DNA from 3 places in the Psychrobacillus sp. INOP01 genome. Region 1 is predicted to be linked to each of the others. Evidence: riboswitches for the same ligand, from Rfam matches in the RefSeq annotation. Region 1 holds a riboswitch; each other region holds the start of a gene.
The links. A riboswitch is a leader RNA that binds a small molecule or an ion and turns the genes downstream of it on or off. The one in region 1 is predicted to bind cobalamin.
Positions count from the first base shown of each region.

Region 2: linked by a shared signal. The riboswitch ahead of KD050_RS10430 (hypothetical protein) and the one ahead of KD050_RS03535 (S-layer homology domain-containing protein) in region 1 are both predicted to bind cobalamin.
Region 3: linked by a shared signal. The riboswitch ahead of KD050_RS14285 (ABC transporter substrate-binding protein) and the one ahead of KD050_RS03535 (S-layer homology domain-containing protein) in region 1 are both predicted to bind cobalamin.

Region 1 is NZ_CP073315.1:698,694-701,910, forward strand. It holds gene rpsD (30S ribosomal protein S4) at 1-413, shown strand, start outside; cobalamin riboswitch at 984-1,181, shown strand; gene KD050_RS03535 (S-layer homology domain-containing protein) at 1,357-3,217, shown strand, end outside.
Region 2 is NZ_CP073315.1:2,048,202-2,051,418, forward strand. It holds gene KD050_RS10425 (MFS transporter) at 42-1,274, opposite strand; cobalamin riboswitch at 1,393-1,582, shown strand; gene KD050_RS10430 (hypothetical protein) at 1,806-2,033, shown strand; gene KD050_RS10435 (hypothetical protein) at 2,285-2,461, opposite strand; partial or broken gene KD050_RS10440 (GTP-binding protein) at 2,562-3,217, shown strand, end outside.
Region 3 is NZ_CP073315.1:2,847,167-2,850,383, forward strand. It holds gene argS (arginine--tRNA ligase) at 1-746, shown strand, start outside; gene KD050_RS14280 (hypothetical protein) at 849-1,070, shown strand; cobalamin riboswitch at 1,136-1,276, shown strand; gene KD050_RS14285 (ABC transporter substrate-binding protein) at 1,406-2,374, shown strand; gene KD050_RS14290 (FecCD family ABC transporter permease) at 2,379-3,217, shown strand, end outside.

The DNA.
Region 1 (3,217 bases):
ACGAACGTCAATTCCGTACTCTATTTGACAAAGCTGGTAAAATGCCAGGTAAACATGGTGAAAACTTCATGATTCTTCTTGAAACTCGCCTTGATAATGTTGTATACCGTTTAGGTCTTGCTCGCACACGTCGTGGAGCACGTCAATTAGTAAACCACGGTCACGTTATGGTTGATGGTAAACGCGTTGATATTCCTTCATTCCGTCTAAAAGCAGGTCAAGAAATTTCTCTTCGTGAAAAATCTCAAAACCTTGACGTTGTAAACGAATCTATGGAAGTTAATAACTTCGTACCAGAATACTTATCTTTTGACGCAGACAACAAAGTAGGTACTTTCGTTCGTAATCCAGAACGCGGAGAACTATCTGCTGAAATCAATGAAGCTTTAATCGTTGAGTTCTACTCTCGTTAATTTTATTGCTCTACAAAGAGTGATATTAAAAGCCTTCGAAACCCTTGTTTATCAAGGTTTTGGGGGCTTTTTCCTTTTTTAAACAATGCAGAATAAAGCATTAAAAAGCAGGTTATTGGGGCTAGTAAAAATTATTGGCGGCGTATGTACTGGAATAGATAAGTATAAATTTAAGCCTAGTTGATGGAATTGAGCAATAAACAGGAAGCTGGAATGCTCAACAAACCGTGTGTCTGTTATTGAGCTTATAACTTCACCATCATATTCCAAGATAATCACTTACTCGTATACTTTCCTCTTCCCTTTTTCAACATTATTCAGGAACTCTTTACCTCTCTCCTCATTTCCAATTGCGCCATGCATCTGGAATAGTGTTTTGAAACCAACAATTAGTTTACTCCAACTAACGTATTTGATGCAAAAATATCCATTTCTCTTTTATTAGTAGTAACCTCCAGGAAGATTTTGTATTTAATAGCTTTTTTGACGGGGCGATAACCACAGAATTATTCTTTTCTTATCGAACTATTTTGAAAACAAAAAATTTATGCTAAACTTAACTTAAGTGAATAACAATTGCAGAATAAAGGTGCTCTTTTAAGAGCTTAATAGGGAATTCGGTGCAAAGCCGAAGCTGTTTCCGCAACTGTAAGTGTAGATGACTACAGAAAATACCACTGTCAAACGAGGAAAAATGCCTCCAGTAGATGGGAAGGTTCTGAATAGGATACACGAGCCAGGAGACCTACCTCTATTCCATCGTATTAACTCTCTTCGGAAGCTAGGAGAATTTACGGCAAATAGATGGACAGGCAATTGTATTTTTGAGTCTTATTCTATTTTCCTTAGATGCTCTCCTTTAATTGGAGAAGCATCTTTTTTTCTTTTCGAGTTAATTGCAAGTATATTCACTTATAACAATTTGAGGAGGAAAGAAAAAGAAATGGACTTTTATAAGAAATGGTTGAATATAGCGATTGTCTTTATCCTATCATTTTCGCTATTTTCACCTGCTGCTCTAGCTGAGACACAGCTATCTGAAAATAGTGAGTTAGAAACTAGCTCTATTATTAATAATCAATCTAATGACGAGGAAGCTGATATATCCCAGCTAACGGAGAACGAACTATCTTCGAACACTACTAATGATAGTGCGACGATACATAGTTCTGAACCAAAAGGCTATGTGACGGTTTCCGTTGAGAAGTTCACCCTTGGACAAGGCTATATAAATGAACCTGTTAGAGTACCTTTTTATGAAGGTGATAACGTAGCTCAAGTTTTAGTTAATCTATTAGGGGATGGAAACTATGAAAATATGGGATCTGTAGATAGCAGCTTTTATTTAGCAGCTATTTATGATCCAAGTCCTAGAGAAGTGAAAGTTCCACAATACATTCTTGATAAATCTGGCCCAATTAATGAGCGAACAGAATCTAACTGGTTAGGTCAATTTGACTATACAGATATGTCAGGTTGGATGGTAGCTGTTAAAAATGATTTTATCTCTCGTGGTGCCTCAGATTGGTTCCCTGAAGATGGCGATGTCATTAGATGGCAGTTTACTGTTTGGGGCTATGGAGCAGATTTAGGCGGAGGTTTTGGTGGAAATAATTATATTAATCCAGCAAATAAAGATGTATTAACAGCAAAAATAGCAGAGATTAATAGTGCTCCAAATAAAAACGAAATTTTAGCAAATACAAATGTAAAGTCTGCTTATGATGCCGCATACTTACAGCTCACTAATATGGAGAGCAGTCAATCAGATGTAGATACTGCACTAACTCAACTATATACTGCTTTAAATGGAGACGATGAAGAAGTTGTTAAAGCTGAAAAAACAGTATTACAAGCTGACATTCAACAAGCTGAATCAACTAAAGCTTCTGTAAAAGTAAGTGTCGATGGAAAAGATATAGCCCCCACTGATTATTGGGTAACTCAAGCTGAACAAGATGCGTATACAAATGTAATCATATCTGCTCAACAACTAATCGCAGATGAAAATGCGATTCAAGAAGACATTGATGCGAAAGTATTAGCACTAAATCAGGCAACAGCGTTATTTAATCAAGCGAAAAATGTTGGTTTACAAGCTGTTGTTACTAACGAAGTAAAGTTCACTGTCGCACCTAAAACAGTTAAATTAAATCTTTACGATGCGAACGAACAAGAAATAAACATAGGAGCTGGTGCCGAAGGTACGTATAACGTTTATACAGCTACTATACCAATAGGTAATTATCGCTACGAAGGCTTTGATAGCAATAATAAAAGCGTTGGTGGTGGTAAGTTAACAGTTACAACTGAGCCGAACCAAGAATTCAAATTCCGTCAGCTTAATTTTAAAGCTAGTAATACCGGCTGGGTTGTTGATAATGATTACACTGTAAAAGTTGGACAAGATATATCAAGCGATACGTCATTGAAGCTAGGTGACGTAACTGCACAAGGACAGATTCCTGTATTAGCTCTTACAGGAAAAACGTTCTTCTATCAGTTTGAACCAGATGCTAAGCACACTCAATACGTTGCATTAAGCAATAGCATAACTATAACAATTGCAGCATCTGCTCAAGCTGTAAGTACGGCAATCCCATTTTCAGGGAATATGACTTTTACAGTTCCTCAAGATGCAGAATTATTTATTGGAAAAAAAATCAAACACTTCATTACATTTGAAGAGATACTGCCTGAAGGTGAAGCGACAATAAATCCAAATGGCACAAAAACATATCCTTTCAAATTGGTGAATAATGGGGAATATAATTACCGAGTTAGCCAAGCGGGAAAGCTAACTA
Region 2 (3,217 bases), 1.3 Mb from region 1:
TTATCTATCAATAAAGATGAATGTATTTAAACTTAAACTATTCAAACTCTAGTACTTTTCAAAATAGTTTTATATAAGTAAAGAACTGGAGTTAATAAAACTGCACTTACAACGATGGCTGTTTTTATTGTAAAACCCGTTGCTATATATCCAATCATTGGACCCCCTCCAATTTGACCTATGGCATCTACTTGGCCTTTTACTGAGAAGAATGTTGCACGTGTAGAGGATTCAAGTATGATTTTGTTTAACCATATGTCCTCCAGTGGATACATAACTTTTCTTGTCACTTGAATAACTATATAAAAGGCTAACAATCCAATCACAAATGAGGAAAAAGCAAAGCCAAGCAATGACAGGATTATAAATAAACTTCCTATAAATAGAGCTATATAAATATGTCTAAGATTCTGATGTATAGAACTTCGATTCATTAAATGGAGCGCTACAAAAGAAACAAGTACAATAATGAATTGAATAGCTCCTGTAATCACAACTAACCTCTCTTCAGGCAAAGCCGCTATATTTGATACTTCAAAAAAATGAGACATCCACAATCGATCAAAACCTTCACTATAAACCCCTACAAATAAAGCAATTAAAAATAGCATTCTCATAATGAAGCTAGCTTTAGAATAAAAAATAATTTTGCTCATATTACCTTTCATGTTTTCCCAAGTCGACATTCTTTCTATCTTATTCAGGGGTTTGAAGTTCTCTTCTTTCATAAAGATGATTAAATATACCGCTAACCCAATCATACATAGTCCACCAATAATGATTGGTAAACTAATCATAAAATAACCCGTTACAATACTTAAAGGTATGGCTATGACTTGCCCAAGACTACCGGCCTTTGCCCCTCTTATAAATGCTAATGAAGCACGCTCTTCTCCTATTTCATCTGCAATCCATGCTTGCTGAGAACCACTTGTAAACGTATACCCAATTCCCCATGCGACCTGGGCCAATAGTACAGTTGCAAAATAAGGGAATAGCCCCTCCATTAAAAAACCAATTCCTATTAGAAAGTAACCAATTATTATAGACAACTTTCGACTTTTTAAATCGGAAACTACTCCGGTAGGAATTTCAAAAAGAAATACAGATAGCTCCAAAACTGTTCCCACTAAAACAAGCTGAAATGGATCCAGCATTACAACCTTTACGTGATACAACAAATTCACAGTAAAAATAAAAGTAAAAAATAGTTGTGATAAAAAGCATGTGTAGATGTAAACTTGATATGGATTTCTTGTTCTTATTAAATTCATTTTCTTGCCCCCTCGAATTAATTATAGTGAGGGAATTTACTAAGTTCTTATCCAAATTTGCGGTTATTTACAAAAATATATTCTTCTATTTCAGATATGTTATAGTAAAAGAACAATTGAATAATGTGTAGATTTAGGTGTTCTTTTGCGAAAGCGAATGAACTTAAAAGGGAAGTCGGTGAAAAACCGACGCTGTCCCGCAACTGTAAATGGGAGCAATTCTACTACATCCACTGTAAGTTATTATGGGAAGGATAGAAACGCGATGATCATGAGCCAGGAGACCTGCCTATTTCAAGTACACACCAAAACCCTACGCGGATAGGAGGTGTTAAGTGCAGCTATGAACAAGCAAATGCTTGAAATTGCTGTCGTACGAAAAAACGCAATGAAAACACTGGAGAAATTGACTCTTTTTCAGTGTGCATTTTATTACGTTTCAAACGTTTCGACAACAACTAATTATACTAATAACTAGCATCTTCTTTGAAAAAAGAGGATGCTTTTTTTGTTGAGGAAAGGAACTTTGAAATGACAATTGGCACAAAAGAAGATTATTTAGAGAAATTTAAATATGTATTAATGACAAACTATATAGGAAGCTCATCCACTTCACTTGATTTGATGTTGGAAGCCTTCGAAAGAGAAATTGCTAATATCACAGATATGCGTGAACAGGATAAAACTATGTATACACTTAATTTACAAAAAGCATTTAAACAAATTAAAAGCGAGATTTCAGGAGTTACAGAGGATTAAATAAGAAAAACTGGGCAAATGCCCGGTCCTTTAAATTTAAAACCTTTTTCTAGCGTTTTCAGTAGGCTTTGGACGGACTTGTTACTATATTGATTCTTTAGATAGGTTGGTCACGAAGACATTGCCACACGAGGTGGCGCTCTTAGCCTTTGTTCCTTTTCCCGAAATGGAAATCACTAGCATTATTCTTTCTTTAAAGTACCTTGGACCAAAAAAGCGAACCGATTTTATATTGCATCGGTTCGCTTTTTTTATAGATCTTGATAATCTCTTTGATATTTACCGCCGTCTTTTACTTCTGAATGATATAAAGCCTTTAAAGCAAAGCTTTTCTCTAAATCATGCTCCTTCATAACCTCTTTTAAACGCTTGCTTAACTCCGGGCTATATTTCACTAGCTCTTCCATTTTAGATTTTGAATATTGCATGTTTTGTACCCTCTTTCTTCGTTGTTTTAGTCTACCTAGTATAGCACTGATGCAGGTGGTTTCACCGTAATTTGCTATAATTAAGTTCAGAGGTGAGAACATGCACAAAACCATTGGAATTCTTGCACATGTAGATGCTGGAAAAACTACTTTTTCGGAGCAGCTGCTATACCATACAAATACAATTAGAAAGAGGACGAGTTGACCACCAAGACTCGTTTCTTGATAGTCATACTATAGAGAAAAATAGAGGAATTACTATCTTTGCCGATCAAGGAATCTTTTCCTACAATAATTCTACGTATTATATTATCGATACTCCTGGGCATGTCGACTTTTCTCCAGAAATGGAACGGGCAATTCAAGTGATGGACTATGCCATCATTATTATCAGCGCGGTAGATGGGATAGAAGGACATACAGAAACTGTTTGGCAATTACTACGAAAACACAAAGTACCGACCTTTTTCTTTATCAATAAAACCGATTATGAAGGTACTGATCCAACAAGCATTCTTGCTGAAATACGTGCCACCTTATCGGAGGATGTATGCGATATTACTAATACTTTCGATGAAGAACTAATTGAATTTATTGCGGAGCGCGATGAAGCCCTATTAGAAACATATATGGACAGCGGATTTGATAAGGACTTATGGACACAAGTGCTTCAGCGCATGATAAAGGAAAATAAAATCTTCGCATGTGCTAGTGGATCAGCATTGAAGGATATAGGAATCGTAGAATTTCTAGACA
Region 3 (3,217 bases), 2.1 Mb from region 1:
TTAAAAGTGATGGCTCTTTCACGTATTTATTGCCAGATATCGCATACCATGAAGATAAACTCGTTCGTGGATTCGACCAACTGATAAATATTTGGGGAGCAGACCACCATGGCTACATCCCGCGCATGAAAGCGGCGATTGAAGCACTTGGATACGAACGTGAAAAGCTAGAAGTATCAATTATTCAAATGGTTCAATTATATAAAGACGGCGAAAAAATGAAAATGAGTAAACGTACAGGGAAAGCTGTAACAATGCGTGAGCTTGTGGAAGAAGTAGGGCTAGATGCAGTACGCTATTTCTTCGGTATGCGTTCAGGTGACTCACATATGGACTTCGATCTAGATTTAGCTGTTTCTCAATCAAATGAAAACCCAGTGTTCTATGCACAATATGCACATGCACGTATTTGTTCGATTTTACGATCAGCAGAAACACAAGGAATGAAAGTATCGACGGATTCACTTGAATTATTGCAAAGTGAAAAAGAATTAGATTTACTGAAAAAAATTGGTGACTTCCCACAAATAGTTGCAGATGCTGCAAAACTTCGTGCACCTCACCGTATTGCAATTTACATCCAAGAATTAGCTACGACATTCCATAGCTTCTATAACGCAGACAAGGTATTAAATGCCGATAATCTTCCACAAACAGAAGCACGTCTGGCGCTTGTAACAGCAGCACGCCAAACAATCGCAAATGCATTACGCCTGCTTGGTGTCTCTGCTCCAGAACAAATGTAAAAATACTTCTTTTAACGCTTCGACTTCGGTCGAAGTGTTTTTTTGTCGTTTGGAGATGTATAACTCACGGTAGATGTTCATCAAAAGGCATTATTAGCGATAATGAGAGCAACAGGTTCGGTATTATGGGCTACACTATTCATAATTTCTAGTATTATTCTTGTTCAAGTTCCAGTAGCGTATATGTTGTCTCATTTTACAGATATGGGTATCAAAGGTATACGGCTTGCATATCCGATTGTGTTTATAGTCAATCTAATCGCGCAATATTTGTATTATCGTTTTAATAGGAAACGAAAATTATTAATGACAATATTAGAATAATCTTTCAGAAAATTTGCTAGTCGACAGGTGAATGATTTCATGTATAATGAAATCGATGCATCAATAATAATTTTTAACATAAAGGTGCTTGCTAATAAACTAGCAAGTTAAAAGGGAAGCTGGTTCAAATCCAGCACGGTCCCGCCACTGTATATGATAGGGTTCTATCATGAGTCAGAAAACCTGCCTTTATGAGTCTACACATTAATACCTACGAGGATAGGTTTCGTGTAAGTCGGCTTGGCAATTGGTAACCTCGCAGATTTATACCTATTCTATCTCTTGTTCATTGGACGAGAGTTTTTTTATTTTTGAGAATAATGGGGGAAAAGCACATGAAGAAATTATGGCAATTATGGATGACATCCGCGCTTGCAGTATTATTGCTAGTAGGATGCGGACAAAAAGAAGAAATACCTATCGCAGATAACGGCAACGCACAAGAGGAAGTAGTTGTAGATGAAACAACTTTCCCATTAACAATGACCGATGCAGTTGGTAATGAAATTACATTGGAAGAAGCGCCAAAAACGATCGTTTCTATGCAACCAAGTAATACGGAAATCTTATTTGCACTTGGTTTAAATGATGAAATCGTTGGTGTTAATGATTACGATAATTATCCAGAAGAAGCACTTGAAAAAGAGAAAATCGGTGGTATGGAATTCAATGTAGAGAAAATCGTATCAATGAACCCGGATATCGTATTTGCGCATGAGTCTGCCCTAGGTATGGGTGAAGCTGGATTACAACAAATTCGCGATGCAGGCGTGAAAGTTTTCGTAGTGAAAAATGCAACGGACTTCAATGAAACATATACAACAATTGAGCAAGTTGGTCGTGCTACTGGCAAATTTGAAGAAGCACAAAAAATTGTAGAAGACATGAAAGCAAAAGTAGAAGAAGTAAAAGAGAAAGTGGCAAAAGTTGAAACAAAGAAAACAGTATTCGTAGAAACTTCAGATGTTCCAGAAATTTATACACCTGGTAAAGGGACATTCATGCAAGAAATTTTAGATATGGTGAATGCTGAAAATATTGCTGCCGATCAAGAAGGCTGGTTTATAATGGAGCCAGAAGAAATTGTTAACCGTAATCCGGACGTAATTATAGTGATGTATAGCTATGTCGAAGGAATTGTGGATAGTGTGAAAGCTCGTGATGGTTTTGATTCTATTACGGCTGTGAAAAACAATGAAGTTATACAAGTAGATGAAAACCTAACAAGTCGTACAGGTCCGCGTCTTGCAGAGGGGTTAGAAGAAGTAGCAAAAGCAATTTATCCAGAGGCTTTTAGTGAGTAAAGCCTTGATCGGCTACATCTTGTCCATAGTTGCACTATTAGTAGCAATTTGGCTTGGTGTATCGGTCGGATCCGTAAAGGTACCGATCAGCACATTATGGGATACGGGAGCAGATGCAATCGCGACCAATATCGTTTGGAAAATTCGCATGCCACGTGTTGTGCTTGCAGGGCTAGTTGGTGCATCACTAGCCATTGCAGGTGCTGCATTTCAAGGGTTATTAAAAAATCCGCTTGCCGATCCTTATACGTTAGGAGTGTCGTCCGGTGCCTCAGTAGGTGCCGTGGCTACGCTCTTTTTCGGTATTTCGGTGCCATTTTTAGGGATATTCACGTTACCAGTTTTCAGTATGATTGGTGCTCTAGTTACAATGTTACTCGTTATTACTTTTGCAAAGCTAGTCGACCGTGCGATGAAAATGGAAACAATAATTTTGACTGGTATTATTTTTAGTTCTTTTTTAGGTTCTGTAATTTCGTTGATGATAGCACTGACAGGGGAAGAATTGAGACAAATCATTGGATGGCTACTCGGAAGTGTATCGATGAGGGGCTGGAGCTTCGTGCAAATGGCTTTACCGTTTGTAATTATTGGTACCTTTTTATTGTGGTTAAATAGAAGAGAGTTAAATGCGATGCTATTTGGAGAAGAGCGAGCAAAGCATTTAGGGGTCAATGTGAAACAACGGAAAATGATGATTTTAATCGGCGGTTCCATGCTGACGGGAACGGCGGTCGCTGTATCTGGAACGATTGGATTTGTAGGACTAGTCGTTCCACATATGACGAGGCTGCTATTTGGCTCAGATAACCGACATGTGTTGCCGCTAAGCTTTATAAATGG